DNA from 3 places in the Janthinobacterium sp. P210005 genome. Region 2 is predicted to be linked to each of the others. Evidence: predicted binding sites of a transcription regulator. Region 2 holds the regulator's gene; each other region holds the start of a gene.
The links. Region 2 encodes FNR, which switches genes on or off when oxygen is low (the NO sensors DNR and NnrR bind a similar motif). Its sites were predicted from a motif close to TTGATNNNNATCAA; they were not measured.

Region 1 (10,379 bases), on a different contig from region 2:
GCCACTGCAATAATTGGTGCTTTCATGTGGGACTCCCTTGGACAAAAGTTAGTTGCCGATTACATTGACCGACAGATGATGACTTATCATAAGGACACTTGCCTCATATAACTAGTTGCGAATAGTAAAAATCTGTTACGGCCCCGCGTGACCGCTTGCTGCTCAATACGCCAACCGCAGGCGCCGGTACAAAAATCCCAGCACGAACAGCGGTCCCACCAGCAAGAAGCGCAAGTCGTCCAGGAACGACGGTTTCTTGCCTTCGATCTGGTGGCCGATGAACTGGCCTATCCAGGCCAGCACGAACAGCGCCAGCGACACGGGCAGGATGGTCAGCGCCGGCATGAGCAGCAGCAGGCCCAGCATGGCGGCCAGCATGGCCAGCATGCCCGCCGCAAACGGACGCGACAGCTTGTAGTAATAGTATAAAGCGAGAATACTGCCGAGCAGCGCCACGCTGGGATGCACGCTCCACAGCAGTCCCAGCAGGCTGAAAACGATCAGCGGCACGCACACGATGTGCACCCATTCATTGACGTGGTTGCGGTGGCTTTCGCCATACTGGGCCAGCAGGGTGTCGATGGTGCGCATGGGCGGTCTCTTGTGTAGGGATGGTTGTCCGGGAATTCTACACCGTCGCGTGGCCGGGTAAAATGGCCCTTCATTTCCCCCTCCGGACCGCTCATTTGAATAGCCCAGCCTTCTTGCCAGACACTGCCGCCGACCCGCGCAAGCGCTGTTTCGATCCCGTCGTCGACGCCGATACGCGCTTGCTGATACTGGGCAGCTTGCCCGGCGAAAAATCGCTGGCGCACAGCCAATATTATGCGCATCCGCAAAACAAGTTCTGGCGGCTGCTGGGAGAGGTGCTGGGCGTGGACTTGACAAGCCAGCCCTATGAAGCGCGCTTGAGCACCTTGCTGGCGCACGGCGTTGGCCTGTGGGATGTGGTGGCGCAGGCGCAGCGCACGGGCAGCCTGGACAGCAATATCCGCGCCCGCGACGATAACGACCTGGTGGCCCTGGCCGCCAGCCTGCCGCAATTGCACACGATCGCCTTCAACGGCGGCACGGCCGCCAAGCTGGGCATCAAGGTGCTGGGCGAGCACGCGCAGCGCTACCGCATTGTCAGCTTGCCGTCGAGCAGCCCCGCTTACACGCTCGCGTATGGCGCCAAGTTGCTGCAATGGAAAACATTGCAGCCGTTGTAATGCGCGGAGTCAGTTGATCAGGTTGCCGGCTTTAGGCCGGCGCGTACGGCTGCGCTTCCAGCGGCTGTCCCTTGGCGTCGAATTTCAGCGCCACTGACAAGCGGGTGACGCCGATGGTGGCCAGCGCGTCGCAGATGTCGTCGACTTCGTCCTGCAAGTCGGCGGCCAGGTCCAGCGGCTTGTCGGCGCTGTGCAGCAACTGGCCGTCTGCCGTGCTGACGTTGACGCGCAGCAGCATTTCGCCGTGCTCATCGGCCGGGCCGACGACCACCGAGACGTCGCCCGCGTCCACGTTGTTTTCCGCCAATGCATGGTTGATGCCGGACATCATCTGCAGCATCGCATACTCGCTCATCCCTTGTTCCTTGCCACCGTGGAACAGATCCTGGTAGAGGAAGCTTACTTCCAGGGTGTTGCCGGCCGGCGCCAGGCAGCGCTTCACCAGATCGCCCACTTCCGTCGTCCACTGCTGGTAGCGGGCCATGCGCGCGTCGAACCAGGCGTCGAGCGCCGCTTCATCCTTCGGTTCCGCGTAGAACGGGTCGTCCACGCGCTTGAGGGCAAAGCCCAGCAGGAAGCGCAGTTCGACGGCCGTGTCCTGTGGGCCGAAGGCCGTCTCGCTCCAGCCGACGATGCTGCTTTCCAGGCCCGGCGTGGCGACGATCTTCTTGTCCGTCATCGATGCGTACGCATCGCGCACCATTTCGTGCAGGTGGCTATAGGTGATGCGGTCGATTTCATCGAGGTCGTAGGCGTGGCTCATCAGGACCACCTTGGCCTTGGCGCTTTCCAGCTCTGCCTGCTGGAAACTTTTCACCAGCGCTTCGAACGCGTCCTGGTCCTGGAAGCTGTCCGCTTCCTTCAGGCCGCCCGTGCTTTGCACCAGCAGGGGCACGACGAAGGCGTTGATTTCCATTGCCGGGGCATTCTCGCGGCGGATCACGGAAATGGACGCCGCTTCCTCGATATGGCTGCGCAGGTACTGGTAGGCGCCCACGTCCTCGTATTTCGCCCGCTCGATGGCGTCGTACAGGATTTCATCCTTCTTTTGATTCAAGGCCTTGCGGATCAGGCGGCCGAACTCGACGGCTTGCTCGGCCAGCACCGTGCCCTGCGATTCGCTGTCTTCCTGCTCCGCCAGGTTGAGGGCCATCGTGCACAGCATGCGCGTGACGGATTCATCCTTGTCTTCAGGCGTGTTGGCGGATTTACGGGGGACAGGGCGCTTATTTTTGGGCATGGCGATCAACAGGTTAAGAAAGACGGGTCAGGCAAACGGAAACAGGCGCCAGGGCTTATGCCAGGCGCCGGGACGGATCATACAGGCGGACGCGGCCGCCTGATACCTCAATGGTCGGTATCGAACATCTCGTGCAATTCGTCGAGCAGGTCGGCGGCTTCTTCCTGCGACAGGCCGAGATGCTGGCAAGCAAGTTCGCCGCCCTTGTCCCACTCCAGCGAGGTACTGTTGCCATGGTAGCGCTGAATGCCCTTTTCGGCCAGCAGCGACAGGGCGACGAGCGAGCGGATGGCGTCGTCCGTGGACGGATCGGCCAGCACCGTGTAGTCGTGGTGGTGCAAAATCGCCCACGAGACGTCGGAAGACAAGCCCCAGTTGCGCGCGAGCAAGCAGCCGATGGCCGCGTGGTTGGTCTGGTGGCGCGCGTCTTCCAGTGCTGTAAAACAATTGTGCGCATCGTTGGCGGCCGCCGCGTACGTGTTGACGTAGTCGGGAAAGCGGTTCATCAGCAGGGGCACGCCGATATCGCAGAACAGGCCGAAGGTGTGGGCGATGTCGGGCGGGGCGATGCGCAGCTTGCGTGAGGTAAATACCAGGGCGCGCGCGCGCTTGGCCGACACATCCCAGAAGTTGGTCAGTTCCACGCCTTCCGCTTCCAGCGCCTGGCGTGCCAGCAAGCCCGTCATCATGGCGCTGCACTGGTTGATGCCGAGAAAATTGATGCCTTGCTCGACGGACTTGGCCTTGCGCGCGGCGCCATAGAACGGCGAATTGGCCAATTTCAGCAGGGCGCCCGACATGCCGACGTCGTCGGCGATGATGCGCGCGATGCGGCGCGGCGACGGGTCCTGTTCCGCCAGTTCGCGCTGCAAGTCGACCAGCAGGCTGGGACGCGGCGGGATACGGATGGAACGCATCAAGGCGTCAACCGGATCTTCCTGCTCTATCTGCTTTTGCGCTGCCGCTCTCATCATCACGCTTTCATCATCATTTTTGTGCCCGGTGCTTATTCTGTCGCGCGCTGCCGCTGCCCGCTTCATGAGCGTCTGGCGCAGTGCCCGACGATTATCGCTGTTTATGCATAGCAATAGTTCATATCTGCAATATATTGTCGCAAAAATTCCCGTTTTGGCCCGGTCCAGCCGTGATTTTCGTCATTTTACGACCTTGCCCATCCCGGTATCCATGATGAAAAAACCAAGTTTTATTTGTTTTCAAGGCGGGGCAAAGCGTGCGGCGGGATGCGCGGCAGTACAATTGCCTGATGAAAAAAATTCTTGCGGGTATCGATTTCGCGGACGATTCCAGCAGCGTGGCGCGCCAGCTGATCGGCGTGACCGTGCTGGTCGACGGCGTGGGCGGGCGCATCGTGGAAACGGAAGCGTATGACCGGCTGGACCCTGCCTCGCACACGTATGGGGGCATGACGCCGCGCAATGCGGCCATGTTCGGTCCGCCCGGGCACGCCTATGTCTACCGCTCGTACGGCATCCACTGGTGCCTGAACTTTGTGTGCCGCGAAGCGGGGCATGGCGCGGGCGTGCTGATCCGCGCGATCGAACCCGTGGAGGGGCTCGATGCGATGCGCGAACGGCGCGGCGTCGAGGGGGAGCGGCTGCTGTGCTCGGGACCGGGCAAGGTGTGCCAGGCGCTGGGCGTGAGCCACCTGCACAACCGGCTGGCACTGGACGCGCCGCCGTTCCTGTTGCTGGCCCGCGAGGGCGATGTCACGGTGCAAACGGGGCCGCGCATCGGCATTTCCAGGGCGATGGACACGCCGTGGCGCTTCGTGCTGGCCGGCTCGCCCTATCTGAGTAAACCGCTGCGCGCGCCCGCCGTCTAGCTGCGCCGGCGCCGCGATGCATCGTTGGCGCCATGCCGGCCGGGCATGCCGCGCAGCGGGCTGTGCAATGCGCGCCGGTCCTTGCCTTCTCCGTTGGCGGGGCTGGCCGGATGCTGGAATGCTTCGTCTTCGGTGTGGCCAGCCGGTGAGGCGGGGCGCTCATCCAGGGTAAATACGGCCACGGCCGCCGACAATTTGACGGCTTGGTCCTGCAAACTGGCCGCCGCCGCTGCGGCTTGCTCCACCAGGGCCGCATTTTGCTGGGTGACGTCATCCATTTGCGTGACGGCCTGGTTCACTTCCGTGATGCCCGACGCCTGCTCCGCGCTGGCCTGTTTCACGCGCTGGATGATCTCATTGACTTGCTGCACCGAGGCCACGATGGCGCCCATGCTGTCGCCCGCTTGCTGCACGGCCACGCTGCCGCCGTCGATGGTGGTGACGGACGTGGCGATCAGGGTCTTGATTTCCTTGGCGGCTTGCGCCGAGCGCTGCGCCAGGGTGCGCACTTCCGACGCCACCACGGCAAAGCCGCGGCCCTGTTCTCCCGCGCGCGCCGCTTCCACCGCCGCATTCAGCGCGAGGATATTGGTCTGGAAGGAAATGCCGTCGATCACGCCGATAATATCCACGATCTGGCGCGAATTGGCGCGTATCGTCGCCATCGTCGTCACGGCTTGCTGCATCGACACGCCCCCTTGCACGGCCAGGGTGGATGCCTGCCCCGCCAGCTCGCAGGCCAGCTGGGCGTTGTCGGCGTTGTCATTGACGGCTTGCGTCAGCGCTTCCATGGCGCTCGATGTTTCTTCCAGCGAACTGGCTTGCATTTCCGTGCGCGCCGACAAATCCAGGTTGCCGGTGGCAATTTCATGCGAGGCCGTGTCGATCGATTGCACGGCGCCCATGATGGTGCGCAAGGTCTGGTTCAAGTGGGCGATGGTCTGGTCCAGCACGCGCGAGGTGGCGGCGATTTCATCATTGCCCTGCTTGGGCGCGCCGGCCATCAGCTTGCCCGCCGCCAAGTCTTGCACGGCGTCGGCAATGCCGCGGATTTCCACCAGCATGGCGCGCCGCACCAGCATGGTCACCACGATGGAGACGAGGATGGAGAGCAGGACGGTCAGCAGCAAGCTCCAGCACAGGGTGCGAAACTCGGCGCTGGCCGTCGCATGGGCCTGGCTGCTGAGCGTTGTTTCCAGCGCGGACAGTTGCGCCAGCTGCGTATTGAACTGGCCGAACTGCGTTTCCGCCTTGAGCATGGAATTGGTGGCGATCGACTGGTCCATCTGCGCCATTTCCATGGTTTCCAGCACGGCCTTGCGATAGCCGGCCAGTGCCGTGATGGCCGCATCGACCAGGGTGAGTTCGGCGCCCGTGGCCGTGGCGCGCAGCGAGGCCAGCTGGGTGCCGATGGCCGCGTGGCGCGCCTTGATCTGTTGCTCCAGTGTATCGAGACGGGCCTTGGCGAAGCTGCCATTCGTCCACGACAGCAACTGGTACATATTGCCGTGCACATGCTTGGCGTCCCCTAGTACGTCGGCGGCTGCCTTCAGGTGCGTGATGCGCACCCGCACCATGTTTTCCAGCGAGGCATTTTGCCGCACCATGCCATACCAGGCGCCGGTCGAGCTGAGTATCAGCAACAGCAAGACCAGGGTGGGCGCCAGCAATAATTTTGGCCCTATGCGTAATTGATTGAGCATGCTCGACTCCTGGCGATGGCCGTTCAAACCGCAGGCGGCGCGCGGTGTGCGTGCGCGCCGCCCTTGCCCTATTTTTTGTAGATCCCCGCTTCCAGCACCACATCGTTGACGCGCAGGATGTAGGTGGTCTTCGGTTCGATCTTGCCGGTGGTGGGATTCTTGTATTGGTAATCGACCCAGCCCTTGCCCTGTTTTTGCGCCAACTCAATGATTTCACGGCGATATTTCTTGCCATTCGCATCGGGCACATCCGTCAAATCCTTGCCGACGATGGAAGGATTGATGGGGTGGGCCAGCACGATGCCCGTCTTGATGTCGCGCATGTCCACATACAGCGAGCCCTGCACGAAGTCCGGGTCTTTCGCCGTGATTTTCTTCATCATTTCTTCCTTGCCATGCGCCTTCATGAAGGCGGCGCCCCGTTCGGCCATGGCGATGGCGTCTTTTTCCGTTGGTTCGACCGCGGCGCTGACGTTGCCACCGGCAAATGCCAGGCACAGCAGGCTACCCGTGAATAAGCGTTTCATGAAAGCTCCTTGTGATATCGAGGGATATGTTGCCAAGTCGTAATTTACGTCGCCGGCGCTTCCCGCAAATTGCGATGGCACAAACTAAGGTGTTGCTTGTCGGTAGCTTGCAACGTATCGACGGCTTGTTGATATGTAACAATTTGGTTCCGAGCGGCAAGAACTATGATGACTTTCACAGCATGCCAAGCTGGCAAGGCATGGCAGAGGAAGAGGCTGGAATTGGCCGGGATAGGGCTGGTTTCAATGAAGTTATCGCTGTTTACTGGCAAGGAGCCGATCGTGTCCGCACCCATTACCGAGCCGTTTTCACCCAAGTTCAAGCCGTATACGCGGCACACCATACAACAGGCGCGGCAGTGGGAATGGCTGCCGGAAGAGCAGCGCGAAGCCGTGCAAGTGGTGTCGCACGTCTTGCCGTTTCGCACCAATGCCTATGTGCTCGACCAGTTGATCGACTGGAACAACATCCCTGACGACCCCATCTATCGCCTCGTCTTTCCCCACCGCGACATGCTGGCGCCCGAGCAGTACGCGCACCTGCGCGAGCTGGTGCTGGTGCAGAGGGACAAGGCCGCTATCGATGCCTATGTGCATGGCTTGCGCCTGGGCATGAATCCCCATCCGGCCGGCCAGATGACGCACAACGTGCCCCGGGTCAACGATGCGCCCGTGCGCGGCTTGCAGCATAAATATGCGCAAACGGTGCTGTTTTTCCCCAGCGCAGGACAGACGTGCCACGCATATTGCACCTTCTGTTTCCGCTGGCCCCAGTTCGTCGGCATGGACGACATGAAGTTCGATGCGCACGAGTCGCATGAGCTGGTCACTTACCTGAAACTGCATCCGGAAGTGACGGACGTGCTGATCACGGGCGGCGACCCGATGATCATGAATACGCGGCAACTGGCTGCCTACCTGGAGCCGCTGCTGGCGCCGGGCCTGGAACATATCCAGAACATCCGCATCGGCACCAAGGCGGTGGCGTATTGGCCGCAGCGCTTTGTCTCGGACCGCGATGCGGACGACTTGATGCGCTTGTTCGAGCGCATCGTCAAGGCGGGCAAGAACCTGGCCGTGATGGGCCATTACAGCCATGCAGTCGAGTTACGCCAGGACATCGCCCAGCAAGCGGTGAAGCGCATCATTTCCACGGGCGCCACCTTGCGCATGCAGGGGCCGCTGATCCGCCACATCAACGAAGACCCCGCTAGCTGGGCCGAGTTGTGGCAGACGGGCACGCGCCTGGGGGCAATTCCGTACTACATGTTTGTCGAACGGGACACGGGCCCGCGCGCCTATTTCGAGTTGCCCCTGGCGAAGGCGCACGAGATTTTCCAGGCCGCCTACCAGATGGTGTCCGGCCTGTCGCGCACGGTGCGCGGGCCTTCCATGAGTGCGTTTCCCGGCAAGATCGTCATCGATGGCATCGTCACCATCCATGGCGAAAAACTGTTTGCCCTGCAATTTTTGCAAGCGCGCAACCCGGACTGGGTGCGCCGGCCGTTTTATGCCAAGTTCGATGCGGAAGCGACGTGGATGGACGATTTGAAGCCGGCCTTTGGCCAGGACAAGTTTTTCTTTGAAACGGATGACCCGGTGCCGCAGGTGCCGCATAAAATCATCCGCCTGGCACAGGCCGCCTGAGCATGCACGGCCACGGCGCGCCTGCCCGTTCCGGCGCGGCCGTGTTTTGCCTGGTGTTCCTGCCGTTCGCGCTCGGGCATTACCTGTCCTGTCTGCTGCGCGGCGTGAATGCCGTGCTGACGGCCGAATTGCTGGGCGCCATTGCCCTGACGCCGACCCAGCTGGGTCTGCTGACCAGCGCCTTTTTTCTCGCTTTTGCGCTGGTGCAATTGCCGGTCGGCATGGCGCTCGACCGCTACGGCCCCCGCACGGTGCAACTGTGGCTGCTGGCGCTGGCGGCCCTGGGCGTGTGGCTGTTCAGCCGGGGCCACAGCTTTGCCGGGCTGATGTGGGCGCGCGCCTTGATGGGGGCGGGCCTGGGCGGCTGTTTCATGGCCGCCGTGAAAGCGATCTCGTGCGCCATCGCGCCAGCTCGCCTGCCTTCCGTGCATGGCTACCTGATCGCCGTGGGCGGCCTGGGGGCGGCCACGGCCACCATGCCCGTCAAGCTGGCCCTGCATTACACGGATTGGCGCGGCGTGTTCCTGGGCCTGGCGCTGGCGGCGCTGGCCATCGGCTTGCTGATCCGCCTGCTGTCGCCGGCCCTGCCTGCGCCCGCCGCTGCGAGGAACAAGGTCAGCGTCTGGAGCGTGTATCGCGACAGGGCCTTTCGCCGCACCATCGCGCTGATCCTGCTGCCGCACACGGTATTCTTTGGCGTGCAGGGCTTGTGGGTGGGGCGCTGGCTGGCCGATGTGGGCGGCTTGTCCGACGACAATGTCGCGTATTTGTTGTACCTGGGCATGGCGGCCGTCATCTTCGGCGCCATCGGCATGGGCATGCTGACGGAGTGGGCGGGGCGGCGCGGTATTGCACCCATGCAAGTGGCGGCCGCCGGTATCGTCCTGTTTGTCGCTGTGCAAGTGGCGATGGCGTGCAATGTGGTGCCCAGCCTGCCTTTGCTATCCGTGCTGTTTACCCTGCTGGGCACGGTAACGGGCCTCGAGTATGCGATCGTTGCGCAAAGCATGCCGGCCAGCTTGACGGGCAGGGCGGCCACCTGTTTGAATTTGCTCATTTTCACGGGCGCCTTCCTGGTGCAGGCGGGCTTTGGCCTGATCCTCGGCTGCTGGCCCCTGAACAGCCAGCAGCAGTATCCGCCGCAGGCGTACCAGGCGGCGTTTGGCGTGCTGGCGGCCTTGCAATTGCCGGGACTTGCGATGTTTTTCATTCACCGCTGCAGGCGTGCCGGGCCATCCGGTAAAATGGCAGCCTGCACAGCGGCAATGATCAACTCCAAGGAAGACTATGAAACTCGTTCGTTATGGACGTCCAGGCAAGGAAAAACCGGGCCTGATCGATGAAGAAGGCAAACTGCGCGACCTGTCCGGCGTGATTGCCGATATTGATGGCGCGCAACTGTCCGACAAGGCCCTGCGCAAGCTGGCCAAGCTCGACGAAAAGACCTTGCCTTTGGTGCGCGGCAATCCACGCTTCGGCGTGCCGCTGGCGAAAGTCGGCAAGTTCATCGGCATCGGCCTCAATTACGCGGATCACGCGGCCGAGGCCGGCATGCCGATCCCGGCCGAACCCATCGTCTTCATGAAGGCCATTACTTGCCTGAATGGCCCGGACGACAATGTCGTGCTGCCAAAAGGCTCGAAAAAGACGGACTGGGAAGTGGAGCTGGGCGTGATCATCGGCACGCGCGCGCAATACGTGAGCGAAGAGGACGCCCTGAAATACGTGGCCGGCTATTGTGTCGTCAACGACATTTCCGAGCGCTCGTTCCAGCTGGAACGGGGCGGCCAGTGGGACAAGGGCAAGGGCTGCGACACCTTCGGCCCTGTCGGCCCATGGCTGGTGACGCGCGATGAAGTCATCGACGAGCAGGATCTGGACCTGTACCTGGAAGTCAACGGCAAGCGTATGCAGACCGGCAATACGCAAACCATGATCTTCACGGTCGCGCAGATCGTCAGCTACCTGTCGCAATTCATGACCCTGGAACCGGGCGACGTCATCGCCACGGGCACGCCGCCGGGCGTGGGCCAGGGCCGCAAGCCGCAGCGTTTCCTCAAAAAAGGCGACAGCATGCGCCTGGGTATCGCCGGCCTCGGTGAACAGCAGCAGGACGTGGTTGCCTGGACAGCCTGATGGCCGGTAGCGATATCGACCGTTTGCCACCGTTGCTGCTGGACCAGCTCGATGTCCAGCAGCGCGCGGCCG
Region 2 (10,379 bases):
CGAAGATGCGCGCCCTGAAACGCCTGGGCCAGCCGTACAGCGATGAAGAGATCGCCGCCGGCCCCGCGCAGCTGCAGGACAAGACGGAAGAAGACGCCCTGGTCGCCTATCTGCAAGGCCTCGGTACATTAATCAAAACAAGGAATTAGCATGGCAATCGAAAACCTGTTTGACAGCGCCAGCAGCGTCATGACGGTGGTTTCCTTTACGACGTTCGTGGGCATCCTGTGGTGGACGTTCAGCCGCAGCAACAGCGACTTCGACGCGGCAGCCCGCCTGCCGTTCGCCGACGACGCGCTCGACTATCCGGCCGAAGCCGAAATGACCCTGGCGAAGGAACATAACCATGGCTGACTTTACCAATGGCTTCTGGAATATCTACGTCATCGTGCTGTCCCTGCTGGGCATCATCGGCTGCGGCGTGCTGCTGTACTCGCAGTCGAAAATCAAAGTGGTCGAGGGCGCCCCTGCTGACGGCACCACGGGCCACGTCTGGGACGAGGACTTGAAGGAACTCAATACGCCGATGCCGCGCTGGTGGATGTGGTTGTTCTACATCACCATCGTCTTCTCGCTGGCGTACCTGTTCCTGTATCCGGGCCTGGGCAACTATGCCGGCAGCCTGGGCTGGAAATCGACGGGCCAGTACGAGGAAGAGCTGAAGAAGGCGGAAGCCGACTACGGTCCCCTGTTCAACAAGTACCTGAGCCAGGACTTGAAGACGGTGGCCGCCGATCCGCAGGCGCAAGCCATCGGCCAGCGCCTGTTCCTGACCTACTGCGCGCAATGCCACGGTTCGGATGCGCGCGGCAACAAGGGCTTCCCCAACCTGACGGACAAGGACTGGCTGTATGGCGGCGAACCCGACATCATCAAGACCACCATCATGCACGGCCGCAATGGGCAAATGCCACCGATGGGCGCCGCCCTGGGCTCCGAAAAGGATGTCGAGAACGTGGCCCATTATGTGCTGAGCCTGTCCGGCTCCACCTCGGATCCCGTCAAGTCGGTGCTGGGCAAGGCCAAGTTCGGCGCCTGCATGGCCTGTCATGGCGCCGATGCCAAGGGTAACCAGATGCTCGGCGCGCCGAACCTGACGGACAAGACCTGGCTGTACGGCGGCAGCGCCGACACCATCATGGAAACCGTACGCAAGGGACGCAGCAACACCATGCCGGCCTTCAGCGATTTCCTCGGCGAATCCAAGGTACACGTGCTGTCGGCGTATGTCTGGAGCCTGTCGAATCCGCAGGCACCCGCAAAGTAAAAATGGAACCTCAAGTCATCAAGATGTATGCGGCCCGCGAGCAAATCTACCCTCGCGAGGCCAAAGGACGCTACGCTACCTGGCGATGGGTATGCGTATGGCTTACCCAGCTGGCGTTCTACGGCTTGCCGTGGTTGACCTGGAATGGCAGGCAAGCCCTGCTGTTCGATTTGACCACGCGCAAGTTCTACATTTTCGGCGTCGTGCTGTGGCCCCAGGATTTCATCTATCTGGCGGCCCTGCTGATCATCTGTGCGTATTTGTTGTTCCTCGTCACGGCCATTGCCGGGCGGGTGTGGTGCGGGTTCTCTTGCCCGCAAACGGTATACACGGAAATTTTCCTGTGGGTCGAACGCCGCATCGAGGGCACGCGCAGCGCGCGCATGGCCCTCGACAAGCAGGGCCCCTCCGTGCGCAAGGCGTTCAAGAAGACGGCCAAGCACCTGGTATGGGGCGCCATCGCCCTGTGGACGGGCTTTACCTTTGTCGGCTACTTCACGCCGATCAAGGAACTGGCGCAGTCGGTGACCACGCTGAACTTCGGTCCCTGGGAATGGTTCTGGGTCTTGTTCTACAGTCTGGCAACCTACGGCAACGCGGGCTGGCTGCGCGAGCAGGTGTGCAAATACATGTGCCCCTACGCGCGCTTCCAGAGCGCCATGTTCGACCAGGACACCCTGATCATCACCTACGATGCCAAGCGCGGTGAACCACGTGGCGCCATGAGCAAGAAGGCCGGCAACAACGACAAGCTGGGCGATTGCATCGACTGTACCCTGTGCGTGCAGGTGTGTCCGACCGGTATCGATATCCGTAACGGCCTGCAGTATGAATGCATCGGTTGCGCCGCTTGCGTCGATGCCTGCAACAGCGTGATGGACAAAGTCGACCGGCCACGGGGACTGGTACGCTACAGTACCGACCATGCGATGGAAAACAACTTCAATTCGAAGCAGATACGCCAGCGCGCCATGCGCCCGCGCGTCTTGATCTACACTTCCATCCTGGCCCTGATCATCATCGCCGTGTGTACTTCGCTGGCCCTGCGCACGCCCCTGAAAATGGACGTGATCCGCGACCGCGGTTCCATGGGACGCGAAGTGGAAGACGGCATGATCGAAAACGTCTACCGCCTGCAGATCATGAACACGTCGGAGCAAAGCCAGCATTTCAAAATCAGCGCTTCCGGCTTGCCGGGCCTTACCTTGCTGACGCGCGAAGAAGTGACCTTGCAGCCGACGGAAACGCTGGGTTGGCCGATCCGCCTGCGCGTGCCGCACGGCGTGGGAGAGAAGGGCTCGAACAAGATTGCGATCGAATTGCAATCGCTGGACGACCCATCGCTGCATGTGCGTGAAAGCGCGGTATTCATCGTGCCGCGTTAACAAGGAAAGGCGGACGGGGACCGGGTGCCCTCGCCGCCGCCACGAAGTTGCAGGAAGGCCGGTCCCCATGCGGGGACTGGCTGATTAAACAGGAGAAATATCATGTCCGACAGTCTGAAACTGCAAGCACCCGTTGCACCGTGGTACAAGCATCGCTGGCCATGGCTGCTGATGATCGGCCCCGGCCTGTCCGTGGTCGTCGGCAGCTTCATGGGCTATATCGCGTTTACGCAGCCCGATGCACTGGTGGTGGGCGATTATTACAAGCAGGGCAAGGCGATCAACCAGGATTTGAAGCGTGACACGATCGCCAGCGACCTGGCGATGGATACGCGCCTGTCGTATGACGTGGCGCAAGCACGCCTGACCGGTTCCGTGCACAGCTTCGGCAAGGCCTATCAGGCGCCTTTACAGCTGCACCTGGCGCATGCGACCCTGCCGGAAAAAGATATCAAGGTGCTGGTGCAGCCCGATGCGGCCGGCAATTTTTCCGTGGCGCTGCCGATGCTCGAGCGCAGCCGCTGGCAAGTGCTGGTGGAAAACGACAAACGCGAGTGGCGCCTGTCCGGCATCTGGACCTGGCCCCTGCAGCGCAGCATCGCGCTGCATGCGGATGAAGAGCTATAACGTACAGCGCCGGGAAAACCGTAGCGAGCGGCAGTGATTTGTGGTTGAGAAGCGCAGCTGTGCTATAGCACAGCGAGCATCGCAAGCCGCAAAGCGCGACGCGCAGCAGGTTTTGACGGTGCTGTTACTTGCAGACGTCCGTGCCGGCCGTAATGGCTTTCAGCTTGGCCGGCTGCAGGATTTCAATTTCCCGGTTGGAGACGCGCAACCAGCCTTCCTTCTTGAACTTCGACAGCAGGCGGCTGACGCTCTCGATGGTCAGGCCCAGGTAGTTGCCGATTTCCTCGCGCGACATGCGCAGCTGGAAATTGCTGCCCGAATAGCCGCGCGCTTCATAGCGCGACGCCAGGTTGACGATGAAGGCGGCAAAGCGCTGCGTCGCCTGCATATTGCCCAGCAACAGCATGACGCTTTGCTCGCGCGTGATTTCCTGGCTCATCATGCGGTGGAAATGGCGCAGCAGGGTCGGCATATTGCCCAGCAATTGTTCCAGGCTGGAAAACGGGATTTCACACACTTCGCTGTCTTCCAGCGCCACCGCATTACAGTGGTGGCGGTCGGCGCTGATGGCGTCCATGCCCAGCAGTTCGCCCGCCATCTGGAAGCCCGTCACCTGCTCTTCGCCGCCCGGATTGATCTGGTACGTCTTGAAATGCCCCAGGCGGATCGCATACAGGTTCTGGAACGAGTCGCCGATGCGGAACAGCGAGGCGCCGCGCACGATCTTGCGGCGGCGGCCGATGATCTGGTCCAGCCTGTCCATGTCGCCCACATCGAGGCCCATCGGCAGGCACAATTGATGCATGCTGCAGGTCGAGCATCGCGCACGCAACGCCTCCACGTTCACGGTGGGCAAGGTTGGAGTGAGTAGCGCTTCAGTCATGTCGGTACCTTTTAGAAAATGCAACAACAAGTTTACTGCATACAGCCGCATACAGGGTTGCCGTATGCCAATTTCACCGTAAATTCGGCGAATAAACGACGTCCAGCCTTTAATTATATGGCAACATCGTCAAAAGCCCGTAGGGGGCGGGCAATTTGCGCGGCGGCGCTTGCCAAGCTGGGGCATTGATAGGAAAATTCCTGACAGCATTATCTGCCGCCTGTGCCGCCCGGTACTGAAAAGGAAATCATGAAGCCTCTCGGCATTAAAGCAAAAGTCGCGCTGGCCACCAGCCTGACCTCGATCGCCATGATCGCGCTGGTCACCATGATCCAGGTGCAGCACATGCGCGACGACTTCACCCGAGTACTGCTGAGCCAGCAATCGTCCCTGATCACCCGCACCGCCGCCGAGCTCGACGACAAGCTGGGCATGCTGCTGCAGATCGTCACCCTGACGGCCCGACAACAGCCGCCGGAATTGATCGCCCGGCCCGCCCAATTGCGCGAATACTATTCGCGCCGCTCGATGCTGGTGCTGTTCGATGACGTGCTGGTACTCGACGCGCATGGCGCCGTCGTGGCCGACATGCCGGAGGTAGCGGGGCGCGCCGGCATCAACGTCGCCGAGCGCGAGTATTTCCAGACCGTCCTGCGCACGCGCCAGCCCATGATCACCGAACCGATGCTGGGCAAGTCGAGCGGCATGCCCATCGTGCAGATGGTGGCGCCCGTGCTGGCCGCCGATGGCCAGGTGGCCGGCGTGGTGATCGGCGTGCTGCGCCTGTACAAGGACAACCTGCTGGGCCGCCTGCGCTCGGAAAAGATCGGCAAGAACGGCTATTACTTCATCCTCACGCGCGGCGCCGTGCCGCGCTACGTGCTGCATCCCGATACCAGCCGGCTGTTGCAACCGCGCCAGCCGAACGCCAACCTGACGACGACCCGGCTGCTGCAGGAAGATGGCGAAGGCAGCATGGTCAGCACCAACAGCCGCGGCATCACGGCCGTCAACAGCTTCAAGCGCCTGAAATCCGTAAACTGGCTGCTGGCCGCCTCGCTCCCCGTCGAGGATGCCTTCGAGCCGTTCGATGGCGTGCTGTACCGGCTGGTGCTGTGGAGCATCCTCGCCTCGCTGCTGGCCGCCTTTGTTCTGGGCTGGGTCACCGTGCGCCTGCTGTCGCCGCTGGTGCGCCTGCGCGACACCCTGCAAGCCCTGCGCACCAGCGGCAGCCGCTTCACGCCCGTGCCGGTGCAGCAGCGCGACGAGATCGGCGAACTGACGGAAGCGTTCAACGGCCTGATGAGCGAACGCGACCGCCTGCAGCAGGAACTCGAATCGCGCGCGGCGGAACTGGAACAGGAACGCGACCGGGCCGAGGCGGCGAACCGCGCGAAGAGCGATTTCGTGGCCAACATGAGCCATGAAATCCGCACGCCCCTCAATGCCGTGCTGGGCATGGTGTATTTGCTGGGCAATACCAGGCTCGACACGGAACAGCGCAAGTATCTGACCATGGTCAGAGTGGCGGGCCAGTCGCTGCTGGGCATCCTCAACGACGTGCTCGACTATTCGAAGATCGAGGCACGGCGCATGGAATTGTCGCCCGTCGAATTCGACCTCGACGAAGTCATGAATACCCTGGCCACGACGATGACGATGAATGCGGGCGAAAAGGAGCTGGAACTGGCCATCGCCGTCGAGCCCGACGTGCCGCGGCGCCTCGTGGGCGACGCCCAGCGCCTGCAGCAAATCCTCGTCAACCTGGCCGGCAACGCCATCAAGTTCACGGAGAGCGGCGAAGTGGTGGTGGCCGTCAGCCTGGCCGAGAGCGAGAGCGGCCGCGCCTGGCTGCGCTTCGAAGTGCGCGACACGGGCATCGGCATGACGGAACTGCAGCAACAGCAGCTGTTTGCCGCGTTTTCCCAGGGCGACCAGAGCATCACGCGGCGCTTCGGCGGCACGGGCCTGGGCCTGGCCATCAGCAAGCAGCTGATCCACATGATGGGCGGCGACATCGCCGTCGCCAGCAGCGAAGGCAAGGGCAGCCGCTTCTGGTTCAGCGTGCCCTTCGAGATGCTGGCGCAGCCGGCAGAAACGCGGCGCACGCCGGCGCTGGGCCAGCTGCGCCTGCTGGTGGCCGACGACAACCGCACCACGCGCGAACTGATCGTCAAGCTGATCGAGGCGTGGGGCTGGCTGGCCGACGAAGTGGACTCCGGCTTTGCCGCCATCGAACTGTACCGCGAACGCCTGGCGCAGCAGCAACCGTATGATGTGGTGCTGGCCGACTGGCACATGCCCGTCATGGATGGCCTGGCCACGGCCAAGGCCATCCGCCAGGCGGCCAGCGGCCAGCGCCAGCCCATCGTGGTAATGGTCAACGCGTTCGCCCGCAACCACCTGGAAGAAATCTCCAGCGCGGCCGAGGCCGACGTCGTGCTGATGAAGCCGATCACGGGATCGAGCCTGTTCGACGCCCTGCACCAGGCGCTGATCGCCAAGGACGACGGCGGCGAGCAACGCATGCTGCACCAGCCGCTGGGCACGGAACTGGCCGGCGTGCATTTCCTGCTGGTGGAAGACAACCACCTGAACCAGGCCGTGGCGCGCGGCATCCTCGAACACATGGGCGCCACCCTGGACGTGGTGGGCGACGGCTTGCAAGCCGTGGAACGGCTGCGCACGGAAGCGCTGCGCTACGACATCGTGCTGATGGACATGCAGATGCCCGTCATGGACGGTTTCAGCGCTACCCACATCATCCGCACGGAACTGCGTTTGCACCTGCCCGTGATCGCCATGACGGCCGGCGTGCTGGCGTCCGAGCGCGAGCGCTGCATGACGGCCGGCATCAGCGATTTCATCGCCAAGCCCGTGGTGGTGGAAGAGATGATGGAAGTCATCCTGCGCCACCTGCCCAAGCGCCCGCAAGTACAGACGGCCGAGCCGGCACGCATCGCCGATGAGGAAGTGTTTTCCATGGCGCCGCTGATGCGCGTGATGGGACGCGATGCGAAGGGGCGCGGCGTGCTGCGGCGCATGGTGGAAGACGCGCTGAACAAGGGCACGACGCCCGTGCGCGACGCCGAAACGGCGTTGCAGGCGGGCCGCCACAGCGACGTGGCACGCATCCTGCACAGCGTGCGCGGCTCCGTCGGCACCCTGGGCACGAAGCGCCTGATCCGCGCCGCGTTCGCCACCGAGGAAGCCATCGATGCGGGCCGCCTGGACGAGGTGCCGGCGCTGCTGGCGCACACGGCGCAGGAACTGGAACAGGCGCTGGCGGCGGCGGCGGATTGGTTGTCGCGCCTGCAGGATTAAATCAGGCGGGCACGCCCAGAATCACGCTGGACGCCTTGAAGATGGCCGTCACGTTGCTGCCAAGCTCGATGCCCAGGTCGGTGCTGCTCTGGTTCGTGATGATGGCGGCAATCGTGCCGCCGCGCGGCAAGTCCAGCACCACTTCCGTATTGACGGCGCCCGTCTGCACGCGCGTCACGACCCCGGCCAGCTGGTTGCGCGCGGAAAAGCGCGCGCCCTGGCTGTCCGTCACGAGGATGATAGACGACGCCTTGATCAGCGCAAACGCTTCCGCGCCCGGCACCAGGCCCAGGCTCGCGCTGCTGCCCTGCGTGACGATGGCCACGATGTGCTGGCCACCGGGCAATTCCAGGGTGACTTCATCGTTGACGGCGCCCTGTTTCAGTTCGGTCACCTTGCCCAGGAATTGATTGCGTGCCGTGGTTTTCATGGCCATTCTCCGTATGAGTAAAAGATCGTCGGCGATGCCTTCCGCCTGGCTGCCCAGCTGGCGCAGATAGCGGGCATGCTCGCGCTCGATAATACGGAAATTGTCGACCAGCTGGCGCCCCCGTGGCGTCAGCCGCGTGCCGCCGCCGCCCTTGCCGCCCGTCAAGCGCTCGACCAGCGGTTCGCCAGCCAGGTTGTTCATGGCGTCGATGGCGTCCCAGGCCGCCTTGTAGCTCATCTTCACAAGCTTGGCCGCCTGCGTGATGGAGCCGCACTCGGCGATGGCGCCCAGCAATTCCACCCGGCCGGCGCCGCCCAGGTTTTCTCCGCCCACCGTCATCCATACCGAGCCTTGCAGGCCGATTTCCGCTGCCGCTGATTTATCCAATACGTTCACCCAATGTCTCTTCCATGCTGTCAATTTGTCCGTCACGCAAGTAAAGCACATGTTCACCCAGAATGCGCGCATCTTCCGGATCATGTGTGATCAGGATCATGGGCACGTCCAGGCGCTGCTGCCACTGGCTCAACTCCAGGCGCATTTTGACACGCAGGGCCGGATCGAGGGCGGCAAACGGCTCGTCGAGCAGCAGCGCGGCCGGCTCGGCCACGAGCGCCCTCGCCAGCGCCACCCTTTGGCGCTGGCCGCCGGACAACTCGTCGGGAAACTGGTGCGCCAGTTCCTGCAGGTGGAAGGCGTCGAGCCAATGCTCGACCTTCTCCAATTTTTCGCGCGCGCGCGGATTGAACCAGCCGCGGCGCAGGCCAAAGCCCACGTTCTGGCGCACCGTCAGGTGAGGGAACAGCGCGTAATCCTGGAACAGATAGGCGACATTGCGCTGCTGCGGCGGCAAATTGATGCCGGCGGCGGAATCGAACAGGGTGCGCCCGTTCAGGCGGATATGGCCCGCCTCAGGCGTGAAGAGGCCGGCAATGGCTTTCAAGGTCATGCTCTTGCCGGCGCCGGACGGGCCATACATGGCGATGCGCTGGCTGCTGGAGGTGCATTGCACCTGCAGGTCGAAGCGGCGTTTGCCGGAGCGCAAGGTGGCGCGGAGGTCGAGGTCGAGTTGCATAGGCGTCATCATCTGCGTCATTTGTGCGCGATGCGTCCGGGCGCCAGGCGGCCCGCCGACAGCAGCACCACGATGCAGACCAGGGAGATAATCAGCACCAGCGTATTGGCCACCTCGTCCTGGCCCGCCTGCACGGCTTCAAACACGGCCACCGACAAGGTCTGCGTCTTGCCGGGGATGCTGCCGGCCACCATCAGGGTGGCGCCGAACTCGCCCAGCGCGCGCACAAAGCCCAGCAGCACGCCGGCGAGGATGCCGCGCCAGGCCAGCGGCAAGGTCACGCGGAAAAAGATCGCCATTTCCGAGATGCCCAGCACGCGGGCCGCCTGCTCCAGCTGGCCATCGACCGCTTCGAAGGCGGCGCGCGCGGGCTTGAAGACGAGGGGAAAGGCGACCACCGTGGAGGCGATCACGGCGCCTTGCCACGTAAAGATGAGATTGATGCCGAAGTTGTCCTGCAGCCAGATGCCCATCGTGCCGCGCCGGCCCAGCAGCACCAGCAGGTAATAGCCGAGCACGGTGGGCGGCATCACCATCGGCAGGGTCATGAGGGCGTCGAGCAGCTCGCGCCCGGGAAAACGCGTGCGCGCCAGCACATAGCCCGTACCGATGCCGAGCAGCAAATTGAGCGCTGTGGCCCACGCCGCTACCTTGAGCGACAGGGCCAGCGCGGTCCAGGCGATATCCATGCGCGTTCGTTTACCTTATGGCTTCTTGAAACCGTACTTGGCGAGGATGGCTTGCGCCGGCGCCGTCTGCAGGTAGCTGACGAAGCGCTTCGCTTCAGCCTGGTTGGCGCTGTCCTTGATGGTGGCGATCGGGTACAGCACGGGCGCGTCCAATGGCACGTCCAGCACCACGTTCACCTTGTCTTTCATGATGGCCGCGTCGGTGGCGTAGACAAAGCCCGCATCGACTTCGCCGCGCGCCACGTAGTCGAGCGACTGGCGCACGTTCTGCGTGCCGATGGCCTTGGGCTGCACGGCATCCCACAGCTTCGCCTTCTTCAGCGCGCCTTCGGAGTAACGGCCGACGGGCACGCTGGCCGGATTGGCGATGGCCACGCGGGTCACGCTCTTGTGCGTCAGGTCGCTCAAGTTCTTGATGCCCAGCTTGCTATCGTGCGGCACGATCAGCACCAGGCTGTTGCCGACGAAATCCATGCGGTCGGCCGGCAGGACGAAGCCCTGCTTTTGCGCCGCATCCATGGTTTCCTGGTCGGCCGAGGCAAACACGTCCACGGGCGCGCCCTTGACGATCTGTTGCAGCAGCACGCCCGAGGCGGCGAAGTTCAGGGACACCTTGCTGCCCGGATACTGCGCCTCGTAGCTCTGCGCCGCATCCTTGAACGCATTCGTCAGGCTGGCCGCGGCCGACACCACCACTTC
Region 3 (10,379 bases), on a different contig from region 2:
ATCGACACGAGGCCGATAATCAATTCGTCTTCGAGAGTGGTGGACATCGGTCACCTATAAAAGTTTGGAGTGTCTTAAAAACAATAAAACCGGGATTATCCCGGTTTTTTGTCCATCCTTGCGTTTGGGACGGTCAATTACTCGTCGTCTTCCGCTTCTGCGTCATCTTCGTCAGCATCTTTCTTGCCGCCATTTTGCTTCTTGGCGATCTCTTTCAAGATCTGGAAGATTTCACGGTAGGCCTTCGGCGGCTTGTTCTCGGCTTGCTCCTTGCGGGCATTGCGGATCAGGGTGCGCAGGTGCTGCACGTCCAGTTCCGGATTTTCCGACAGCAAGACGGTCAGGGCCTTGTCGTCCGTCAAGAGTTTGTCGCGGCGGCGTTCCATCGCGTGCATATTGGCCGTGTCGGCTTTCGACAAGCCTTTCCAGCTATCGATGGTGCGTTGGATGGCGGCAACTTCGTCTTCATCCAGGGTGCGCATCTTCTTGCCCACGTATTGCAGCTGGCGGCGGCGGCCTTCGTGATCCTTGATTTGCTGGCATTCGAGAATGGCGTCGCGCACGTCTTCCGGCATCGGGACGCGCTTGACGCGGTCGCGGGCCTCATTGACGAGTTCTTCGCCCAGCTTTTGCAGGACGGTCATCTGGCGCTTGAGTTCCGACTTCGAAGGACGTTCATATTCCTGTTCGAATTCGGTGGATTGGAAGCCGCAAGCTCCCCGGTTTGGATTTGGCATGATAAGGCGGGATTGGCCGCGTAGGCCGCACCTGTAAACTGTAAACGACTGCTATGATAACCTTTTTAGCGGCTTTCCGAAGAAAACAGCGCATGAACGACTCCGTATTTACCCATAGTCAAGAGCAATTGCAGCAACTAGCCCGTGATGTGTTGTCTTTTGCGCGGGAAGCGGGCGGCACCGACGCAGCCGTCGAAGTCAGCGAAGGCGGCGGCTTGTCCGTTTCTGTACGAAAAGGCAAGATCGAGACGATCGAGCAAAACAAGGACAAGGGCATGGGCGTGACCGTGTTTGTCGGCAAGAAGCGCGGCAATGCCAGCACCTCCGATTTCTCGCCGTCCGCCCTGCGCGCCACGGTGGACGCGGCCTACAACATCGCCCGCTTCACGGCCGAGGACGATTGCGCGGGCCTGGCCGACACGGACATGCTGGAAATGTCGCCCCGCGACTTGCAATTGTTCTATCCCTGGCTCATTTCCACCGAGGAAGCCGTTGCGCTGGCCCAGCGGGCCGAAGCGGCCGCGTTTGCCGTCGACCCGCGCATCACGAACAGCGAGGGCGCCAGCGTGCACGTGCAGCAATCGCACTTTGTTTCCGCCAATTCGCGCGGCTTCATCGGCGGCTACCCGTTTTCGCGCCACACCCTGTCCGTGGCGCCCATCGCCGGCAAGGGCGCGAAGATGCAGCGCGACGACTGGTATTCGTCCGTGCGCGACGCCTCTAAAATGTCGAGCCCGGAAGCCATCGGGCGCTATGCCGCCGAGCGCGCCCTGTCGCGCCTGAACGCGCGCAAGCTGGGCACGCGCACTTGTCCCGTGCTGTTCGAGGCGCCGCTGGCGGCCGGTTTGCTGGGTACCTATGTGCAAGCGACCTCGGGCGGCGCCCTGTACCGCAAGTCCACTTTCCTGAACGACTCCCTGGGCACGCAAGTGCTGCCGTCGCACGTGCAGATCTTGGAAGACCCGCACGTGATCGGCGGCGTCGGTTCGGCGCCGTTCGACGAAGAGGGCGTGAAAACCGTCAGCCGCGACGTCGTCAAGGATGGCGTGGTGCAAGGCTATTTCCTGTCGACCTACACGGCCCGCAAGCTGGGCATGCAGACGACGGGCAACGCGGGCGGTTCGCACAATCTGTATCTGACCTCGAACCTGACGGCCGCCAGCGACGATTTTAGTGCCATGCTGAAAAAGCTGGGCACGGGCTTGCTGGTGACGGAGCTGATGGGACAAGGAACCAATTACGTGACGGGCGACTATTCGCGCGGCGCATCCGGTTTCTGGGTGGAAAATGGCGTGATCCAGTATCCGGTGGAAGAAATCACCATCGCCGGCAACATGAAGGACATGCTGCGCAACATCGTTGCCGTGGGCGCCGACGAACTGCGCCGCGGCACCAAACAGACGGGTTCCATCCTCATCGAGAGCATGGTGGTGGCGGGCGGCTGAGCGCCTGCATGGCAAGCGCGACAACGCCGGGCGGGCGCGCCACGCTTTACTGCTGGACTTGATAGCCATCCGTCAGGGTGGCCAGGAACTTCACCATATCCTCGATCTCGCCCGCCGTCAGCGCCGGCGCCATGCCGCGCTTGCGGTCGAACGGCGCTTCCTTGACGTTCACGTTGGCGCGGTATCTGGCGGGTATGTCATTGAATTTCTGCACTTTTCCCCGTTTGTCGCGCGGATACCATTCTTGCGGATGCGTATCGCGCCGCACATAAAAACGCAGGGCCTCCGTCAGGTTGTCGAACACACCGTTATGAAAAAACACTTGGCGTGTGGCTACATTGCGCAGGCTGGGCACCTTGAAGGCGCCGCATAGCTCGCCTTTCGCCGCCAGGTCCGTACGGTCGGGACCGCACAAGCCCAGGTCGAAATAGGCCGGGTCGGCCGTGGCGGGAATGCGCATATTGCGCGGCACGCCCAGATTGTCGAAACTGAAGTCCGTGAACAGGGGCGGCGCGCCATGTTCGCCCCGCACGCTGGGGTGGCAAGCGGCGCAATTGCCCTTGCGTTCATCGTTGAACAGGGCCAGGCCCCGCAATTCGGCCAGCTCCAGGGGAACCTTGTTGGCCAGGTACAGGTCATATTTGGAATCGTAGCGGTGAAAATCCGGCTCTTCCTGCTGGAATTGCTGCAAGGCATACGTGATGCGGCTGAATGCCTGTTGTGGTTGCGCAAAGATGGCGTCGCCAAAGACGCGCCGGAATGCGTCCGCATAGTTGCCGTTACGCAACCGTTCCACCACCGCATCCGTGCTGGCATTGGCCATTTCGTGCGCTGCCAGGAACGGCCGTTCCGCCTGTTCTGCCAGGCTGGCGGCGCGGCCGTCGCGGTTGATGCCGCCGTTGGGCGCCCCTTCTTCATCAAAGCGGAAGGGCGGATTGTGTTCCAGGTAGCGCAGCGATGGCGTGGCGCGGTAGCCGTGCGCCTGGCCATCGGCGCCGCCCAGTTGCACGGCCAGCTTGTTGCCGGGCGCATAGGCGTGGGCCGGGTCATGGCAGCTGGCGCACGACTGCCTGCCCGAGGCGGACAGGCTGGCATCGTGGAAGATGCGCCGCCCCAGCTGCGCGGCAGGGCTGAGTTCGGCCGCCGTGCCTGGCATGCCGTGCAAGCCAAGAAACAAGAATATGCACACGTGTGCAAATCGGGTCGGTGAAAATCGCGCCTCAGCGCGTGGCTGGTCTTTGATGGTCATATGCGGGATGGTTGTCGGCAAGGGAGAGACAGGCAATGCTGCGCCCAGTATAGGCAGCAATGGCTGGCGTGGCAACGATTAGCGATGCTGCGCTGCGCAAGACGGCGAGCGGAAAACAGCCGGCGGCAGAGTAACCGCCGGCCAAGCCCGTCACGTCATGCGTGGCGGGCCAGTTTCATGCGCGGCTCAGGCGCGCAAGGTGGACAGGATAGGCTGCAGCACGGCCGCGCCCAGGGCGGCGCTGCGGGCACCGCTCCAGCCCGTTTGCGGGTCGGGATCGTTGGCATTGTCCTTGAACGGCAATTCCAGGGTCAGCGACAGGCAGCCGAAGGCGTGGGTGATGTGGGGCGAACCCATGGTCAGCACTTCCGGCGTGAACGGGCCGTCTTCGTAGCCGTGCTCATCCTGGAAGTCGGGGCTGGCCACCTTGAAGTCGGCGATGAAGCGGTCTTGCTCGGCCTTCTGTGCTGGCGTGAAATTTTCCAGCGCATCGCTGCCGGCCACGAAGACGTAAGGCAAGCCTTCGTCGCCATGCACGTCGAGGAACAGGTCGCAGCCGATTTCATGCATTTTCTGTTTCACCAGGAATACTTCCGGGCTGCGCTCCATCGTCGGCGTCATCCATTCGCGGTTCAGGTTGGCGCCGGCCGCGTTGGTGCGCAGGTTGCCATGCACGGAACCGTCCGGGTTCATGTTCGGCACCACGTAGAAGACGGCGTCTTGCAGGCATTGGCGGGCAAATGGATTGGCCTGGTCCAGCAAGGCTTCGAGCATGCCTTCGACAAACCATTCCGCCATCGTTTCACCGGGATGCTGGCGCGCGATGACCCAGACTTTCTTTTCGGCATCGGCGTCGCCGACCACCAGCAGATTCATGTCGCGGCCTTCCACGGTGCTGCCCAGGTCGATCAAGCGCACGAGCGGCGACGCTTGCGCGCTGTCGATCAGGGCCAGGTGGCGGTCCCATGGGTACGGCTCGAAGTAGGCGTAGTACACGCTTTCCTCTTCCGGCGTGTGTTCGATGGTCATCACCGTGCCGTCAAAGCTGGTGGGCACGCGGAACCAGGTTTCGCGGTCGTAACTGGCCACGGCCTGGTAATCTTTCCAGCCGTCCGGGTAGGCCGACTTGCCTGCGTTCATGAAGCGGATCGTGCACGCCTCGCCTTGCGCGCCTTGCAGGCGGAAGTAAAACCACTGCGTGATGTCGGCGTGGGAATCCTTGCGGATGTTCAGCTCGATGGATTGGGCATCGTCGGCGCGCAGCACCTCGATCGCGCCGGCGTCGAATTGCTGGCTGATTTTAATGGTCATGAGTGTTCCTGATAAAAACGTATGGGTTTTGCATCGTGTGCAATGGCGCGATGATACCTGTTTTGCGGTGGACTTTGTGCTGGCGCAAACGATGACGGACGCGCTTTGCTAACGTGATAGCTTAGACACGGGGAGGACATCATGGATGACAACGGCAAACACATACGCGAACTGGAAAAGAAAATCAGCGCCCTCAGCGACGCCCTGGCGCACCTGGGCAAGGGCACGACCTTGCAGGAATTGCTGCGCATCATACGTTTCCCCGGCTATACGACGCCGGCCGAATTCACCTTTAACGTCGCCATCCTCGACACCATGCTGGTGCAAGCCAATGCGCTGGAAAAGCTGGGGCAGGATTTATTGGCAGGGGCGAAACAGGTGGTCGCAAAACAGTGAGCGCAGGCACTGACGTATTCCTGAACGCCTGAAAAATGGCCAGGGCCGCAGGCAGTACGAATGGACGCCCAGGCCCTGCAACGCCGCCATGGACGTGTTGTCAGGTGTTCAGGCCGCCGAAACGTTCGTAGAACCACGGCTCCACATCGGGCGCCTGCGCATCTTCGCGCCGCAAGGTGGCCAAGATATGTTCCTCGGCCGCCGCGTACGTGATGCGGTACAGGTCGCGGGCCAGCGCATACGCCTGCGTGCCGGGCCACGGTTCGGGCAGCAGCTCGACGGGCAGTTGCGGGTCGTGCAATTGCACGCGGCGGTAGGCGTGCGTCAGCAGCGAGCGGATGACGAACGCTTGCTCCGCATCGAACACGGGTGCTTCTTGCAGCAAGGTCAGCAGTGGTTGGAAACTGGCGATGAATTTTTGGTAGCCGGCCATTACTTCCGATAAATCCCAGCAGTCGCCCACCATGTCGCGCAGGGGACGCGTGCTGACGCCCGGCAATTCCGTGGTGTGGCAGACATACAGCTTGCCCTGCACTTCATTGCGCACGAGGATATCTTCCAGCGCCTCCGTATTGCTGGCAGGATGGCCAAAGATGCCAGGCGAGATCAAGCCATAGCCAGCCCACAATAATTCCTTGCGCAGCGCCCCCCGCTCGGCGGCGCCGATGCTGCCGGCTGGCCCGATCACCAGGGTCCAGCTGCCATCCCAGTGCACGACCAGCGGCGCATAGATGCGGCGATAGGCGCGCTCGAAGCGGGCCAGCGCCTCCGGGCGTATCGTATAGGCGCTGCGGCGGCCGTCGCGTTGCGAGCTGAGCCAGCCTTCCTGCGCCAGGCGGAACACGCTGGTGCGCAATAAACGGTCATTCACGCCAAACGGCGCCAGCAGTTCGATCAGGCTGCCCAGCCAGATGGCGCCGCCGCGCGGCACGATGGCGTCGCCAAAGATGGTCATCACCAGGGACTTCGAGCGCGGTGGGTCGCTTTCCAGGAAATCGGCTATCCATGCCGTGCAGCGGGTGTTCTTCATGTGGTTCCGGTCTGGCCGTGTTGCGGTCGGTTCAATAAAAGCAGCAGTTTACTTGGCTGCGCGGGTAGCGCGGCAATAATTTGCCGGAAGCGCTGGTGGCGCTCCGCAGTGTTTTCTCATAAGCAATATCATACGCACAAAAAAGCTGCACAAGATACGAATTTTTAAAATGATTCATATCAAGTGTATGCAAATCGTTTTTTGTATCGTATTATCTGTTCATCGCACCGCGTTGCTGCGCAAAATCAAAGACATGGGAGACAGATCATGTACGCACAAATGGTTGAAACCGGCCTCAAGAACGTTCGTTCCCTCGACGACATGGGTCAAGAAGAGCGCGCTTTCCAGGCGCGCATCGACGAAGGCATCAAGATCGAGGCCAAGGACTGGATGCCGGATGCTTACCGCAAGACCCTGATCCGCCAGATTTCGCAGCACGCGCACTCGGAAATCGTCGGCCAATTGCCTGAAGGCAACTGGGTCACGCGCGCGCCCACCCTGAAACGCAAGTCCATCCTGCTGGCGAAGATACAGGACGAAGCCGGCCACGGCCTGTACCTGTATAGCGCCGCGGAAACCCTGGGCGTGTCGCGCGACGACTTGCTGGCCGCCTTGCATTCGGGCAAAGCCAAGTATTCCAGCATCTTTAACTATCCCACCCTGTCGTGGGCCGACATGGGCGCCATCGGCTGGCTGGTCGACGGCTCCGCCATCATCAACCAGATTCCCCTGTGCCGCTGCTCGTACGGCCCGTATGCGCGCGCCATGATCCGCGTCTGCAAGGAAGAATCGTTCCATGCGCGCCAGGGCTATGACATCATGATGTCGCTGTGCAAGGGCACGCCCGCGCAGAAAGCCATGGCGCAGGATGCGCTGAACCGCTGGTGGTGGCCGTCGCTGATGATGTTCGGCCCGTCCGACGCCGCTTCCGTCAACAGCGCCCAGTCGGCGCAATGGCGCATCAAGCTGTTCTCGAACGACGAATTGCGCCAGCGCATGGTCGATCAGACCGTGCCGCAAATCGAATACCTGGGCCTGACCGTGCCCGATCCCGACCTGAAATTCAATGCGGAAACGGGCCACTATGAATTCGGCGAGATCGACTGGTCCGAGTTCAACAATGTCTTGAAGGGCAATGGCCCGTGCAACCGCGAACGCCTGCAAACGCGCGTGAAAGCGTATGAAGACGGCGCATGGTTCCGCGATGCCTTGGTCGCCTACGCCGACAAGCAAGCCGCTAACGAAAAAGCGGCAGCCTGAAAACATCTATAAAAGGGGATAGCAACATGAGCAAAGAATGGCCTTTGTGGGAAGTTTTCATCCGTAGCCAGCACGGCCTGGCGCACAAGCATGTGGGCAGCCTGCACGCTTCCGACGCCACCATGGCGGTCAACCATGCGCGCGACGTCTACACGCGCCGCAATGAAGGCGTGAGCATCTGGGTGGTGCGCGCGGCCGATATCGTCGCCAGCAGCCCCGGCGACAAGGGCGCCCTGTTCGAACCGTCGAACAGCAAGGTGTACCGCCATCCCACCTTCTTCCCGATGCCGGAAGAAGTCAAGAATCTGTGATGGGAGCGCCTGCAATGGATGACAAGGTCAATTACCTCCTGCGCCTGGGCGACAACGCCCTGATCCTCAGCCAGCAGCTGTCGCAGCTGTGCGGCAAGGGCCCGGCGTTGGAAGAGGACATGGCGCTGACCAACGTGGCGCTGGACTTGCTGGGCCAGACGCGTTTGTGGTTCAGCTATGCGGCCGAACTGGAAAACGCGGGCCGCGACGAGGACGACATCGCCTTTTTGCGCGACGCCCACGATTTCAAAAATTGCCTGCTGGTCGAGCAGCCGAACGGCAATTACGCCGACACGATGATGCGCCAGTTCTTCTTCGACAGCTGGCATTACTTCCAGTTGCTGGAGCTGCTGAAATCGACGGATGCGCGCATCGTCGAGGTGGCGCAAAAGTCGATCAAGGAAGTGACCTATCACTTGCGCCGCAGCGGCGATCTTGTCGTGCGCCTCGGCGACGGCACGGCGGACAGCCACGCGAAAACGCAGGCCGCCGCCGACAAGCTGTGGATGTACACGGGCGAGATGTTCAAGTACGACGCCGTCGACCAGGCCATGGTCGCCGCCGGCATCGCGCCGCCATCCGACATCCTGCGCCAGGCGTTCCTGGAACACGTGGCCGAGATCTTCGCGGAAGCGACTTTGAGCGTGCCGGCGCCCGACGCCTGGATGCAAAAAGGCGGCAAGCAGGGCACGCACACGGAACACCTGGGTTTTATTCTGGCCGAGATGCAGTTCCTGCAGCGCGCCTATCCCGGGGCGGAGTGGTAATGAACACGGCCGCGGCAGCGCTGGACGCCGCCCAGGTCTGGGCCTGGCTGGGCGACGTGCCGGACCCGGAAATCCCCGTCATTTCGGTGGTGGACCTGGGCATCGTGCGCGCCGTCGAAGTCACCGGCGGCGACGCGTGCATCGTGACGATCACGCCCACGTATTCGGGCTGCCCTGCCATGCAGGTGATCGCCGACGCCGTCACGGATGCCTTGCGCAGCCATGGCGTGGACAAGGTGACGCTGGTGAACCAGCTGGCGCCCGCCTGGACGACGGACTGGATGAGCGAGACGGGCAAGGCCAAGCTGAAAGCCTATGGCATCGCTCCGCCGCAGCAGCAGGTGATCGACATCAGCGGTTTACGTGGTGGCGTCAAGCGCCAGGCGACGCCGAAACTGGACGTGATTTGCCCGAATTGCGGTTCCACGCATACGCAGCTGACCAGCCAGTTCGGCTCCACGCCGTGCAAGGCCCTGTACAAATGCCTGGATTGCCGCGAACCGTTTGACTACTTCAAGTGCCACTAAAAAAATCAGGCACACGTTCCGAAGAAACTGGAGATGAAGCATGAGTAAATTTTATCCGCTGTGCGTGGCCAACGTGCGCAATGAAACGCGCGACACCATCGCCGTCACGTTCGACGTGCCAGCCGAGTTGCAGCAGCAGTTCCGCTTCCAGCAGGGCCAGCACCTGACCCTGCGCGCCCATATCAATGCGGAAGACGTGCGCCGCTCGTATTCCATCTGCTCGGCGGTGCAGGATGGCACCCTGCGCGTGGCCATCAAGCGCACGCCGGGCGGCGCCTTTTCCACCTGGGCGAACGATACCCTGAAAGCCGGCGCCACCATCGAGGTGATGCCGCCCATGGGCCACTTCAACGTGCCGCTCGACTGCGTCAATCGCAAGCACTACCTGGCGTTTGCGGCCGGCAGCGGCATCACGCCCATCCTCTCCATCATCAAGACGACCCTGCTGACGGAGCCCTTGAGCCGCTTCACTCTGTTCTACGGTAACCGCGCTTCGTCGTCCGTCATCTTCAAGGAAGAATTGACGGACTTGAAGGATGTGTACCTGGAGCGTTTGAACCTGGTCTACGTGATGAGCCGCGAGCAGCAGGACATCGAACTGTTCAACGGCCGCATCACGCAGGAAAAATGCGAGCAATTCCTGCAGCACTGGATCAAGATCGAAGACTACGACAACGCCTTCATCTGCGGCCCGGAAGACATGATGCTGGGCGTCTCCGCAGCCTTGCAGGCAGCCGGCATGCCCAAGCAGAATATCAAGATCGAGCTGTTCGCCGCCAGCATCCCGAAAAACGCCCACAAGCCGCGCGCCCAGCTGGCTGCGGACGCCGTGCAGGAAACGGAAGTGACCGTCATCCTGGATGGCAACCACACCACCTTCACGATGGACAAGGACAAGGAGTCCATCCTCGACGCGGGCCTGCGGCAGGGCATCGACATGCGCTACTCGTGCAAGGGCGGCGTGTGCTCGACCTGCCGCTGCAAGATCCTCGACGGCAAGGTTGAAATGGACGTCAACTACGCGCTGGAAGACTATGAAGTGGCGCGCGGCTTTGTCCTCAGTTGCCAGAGTTTCCCGCTGACCGACAAGGTGGTCGTTGATTTCGACCAGGCTGAGTAACAGCAGACCCCACGCGAAGACTGGGGGCGAATCTTCAGATTCGACCCCGGCACTTGTCACTGGGTTAAAAAACAAAACCGAGACACACCATGACCTACCAAAACATCCTCTTCACCATCGAGCAGGGCATCGCCACGCTGACCCTGAACCGTCCCGACAAGCTCAATAGTTTTACGCAAGCCATGCACGAGGAAGTGCGCGACGCCATCGCCAAAGTGAACGCCGA

Region 1: a site for FNR is predicted at 6,653-6,666, ahead of VPH40_RS14715 (KamA family radical SAM protein). Genes of this name have one in related genera too.
Region 3: a site for FNR is predicted at 6,338-6,351, ahead of paaA (1,2-phenylacetyl-CoA epoxidase subunit PaaA). Genes of this name have one in related genera too.

The regions. Positions count from the first base shown of each region.
Region 1 covers NZ_JAZARC010000003.1:230,217-240,595, reverse strand. Annotated here, with positions in the region: gene VPH40_RS14755 (glycine zipper 2TM domain-containing protein) at 1-26, opposite strand, end outside; gene VPH40_RS14750 (Mpo1 family 2-hydroxy fatty acid dioxygenase) at 163-591, opposite strand; gene VPH40_RS14745 (DNA-deoxyinosine glycosylase) at 687-1,211, shown strand; gene VPH40_RS14740 (hypothetical protein) at 1,243-2,451, opposite strand; gene VPH40_RS14735 (HDOD domain-containing protein) at 2,559-3,425, opposite strand; gene VPH40_RS14730 (DNA-3-methyladenine glycosylase) at 3,716-4,294, shown strand; gene VPH40_RS14725 (methyl-accepting chemotaxis protein) at 4,291-5,997, opposite strand; gene VPH40_RS14720 (cache domain-containing protein) at 6,066-6,524, opposite strand; gene VPH40_RS14715 (KamA family radical SAM protein) at 6,807-8,171, shown strand; gene VPH40_RS14710 (MFS transporter) at 8,174-9,514, shown strand; gene VPH40_RS14705 (fumarylacetoacetate hydrolase family protein) at 9,459-10,307, shown strand; gene VPH40_RS14700 (carboxymuconolactone decarboxylase family protein) at 10,307-10,379, shown strand, end outside.
Region 2 covers NZ_JAZARC010000002.1:736,667-747,045, reverse strand. Annotated here, with positions in the region: gene ccoO (cytochrome-c oxidase, cbb3-type subunit II) at 1-149, shown strand, start outside; gene VPH40_RS13345 (cbb3-type cytochrome oxidase subunit 3) at 151-354, shown strand; gene ccoP (cytochrome-c oxidase, cbb3-type subunit III) at 347-1,267, shown strand; gene ccoG (cytochrome c oxidase accessory protein CcoG) at 1,270-2,652, shown strand; gene VPH40_RS13330 (FixH family protein) at 2,755-3,279, shown strand; gene fnr (fumarate/nitrate reduction transcriptional regulator Fnr) at 3,404-4,162, opposite strand; gene VPH40_RS13320 (response regulator) at 4,412-7,486, shown strand; gene VPH40_RS13315 (TOBE domain-containing protein) at 7,488-8,255, opposite strand; gene VPH40_RS13310 (ABC transporter ATP-binding protein) at 8,296-8,991, opposite strand; gene modB (molybdate ABC transporter permease subunit) at 9,009-9,680, opposite strand; gene modA (molybdate ABC transporter substrate-binding protein) at 9,696-10,379, opposite strand, start outside.
Region 3 covers NZ_JAZARC010000003.1:216,382-226,760, reverse strand. Annotated here, with positions in the region: gene mog (molybdopterin adenylyltransferase) at 1-47, opposite strand, end outside; gene yjgA (ribosome biogenesis factor YjgA) at 138-737, opposite strand; gene pmbA (metalloprotease PmbA) at 830-2,182, shown strand; gene VPH40_RS14670 (cytochrome-c peroxidase) at 2,229-3,359, opposite strand; gene VPH40_RS14665 (M14 family metallopeptidase) at 3,618-4,742, opposite strand; gene VPH40_RS14660 (hypothetical protein) at 4,884-5,138, shown strand; gene paaX (phenylacetic acid degradation operon negative regulatory protein PaaX) at 5,239-6,168, opposite strand; gene paaA (1,2-phenylacetyl-CoA epoxidase subunit PaaA) at 6,436-7,428, shown strand; gene paaB (1,2-phenylacetyl-CoA epoxidase subunit PaaB) at 7,455-7,739, shown strand; gene paaC (1,2-phenylacetyl-CoA epoxidase subunit PaaC) at 7,754-8,506, shown strand; gene paaD (1,2-phenylacetyl-CoA epoxidase subunit PaaD) at 8,506-9,033, shown strand; gene paaE (1,2-phenylacetyl-CoA epoxidase subunit PaaE) at 9,074-10,153, shown strand; gene paaG (2-(1,2-epoxy-1,2-dihydrophenyl)acetyl-CoA isomerase PaaG) at 10,243-10,379, shown strand, end outside.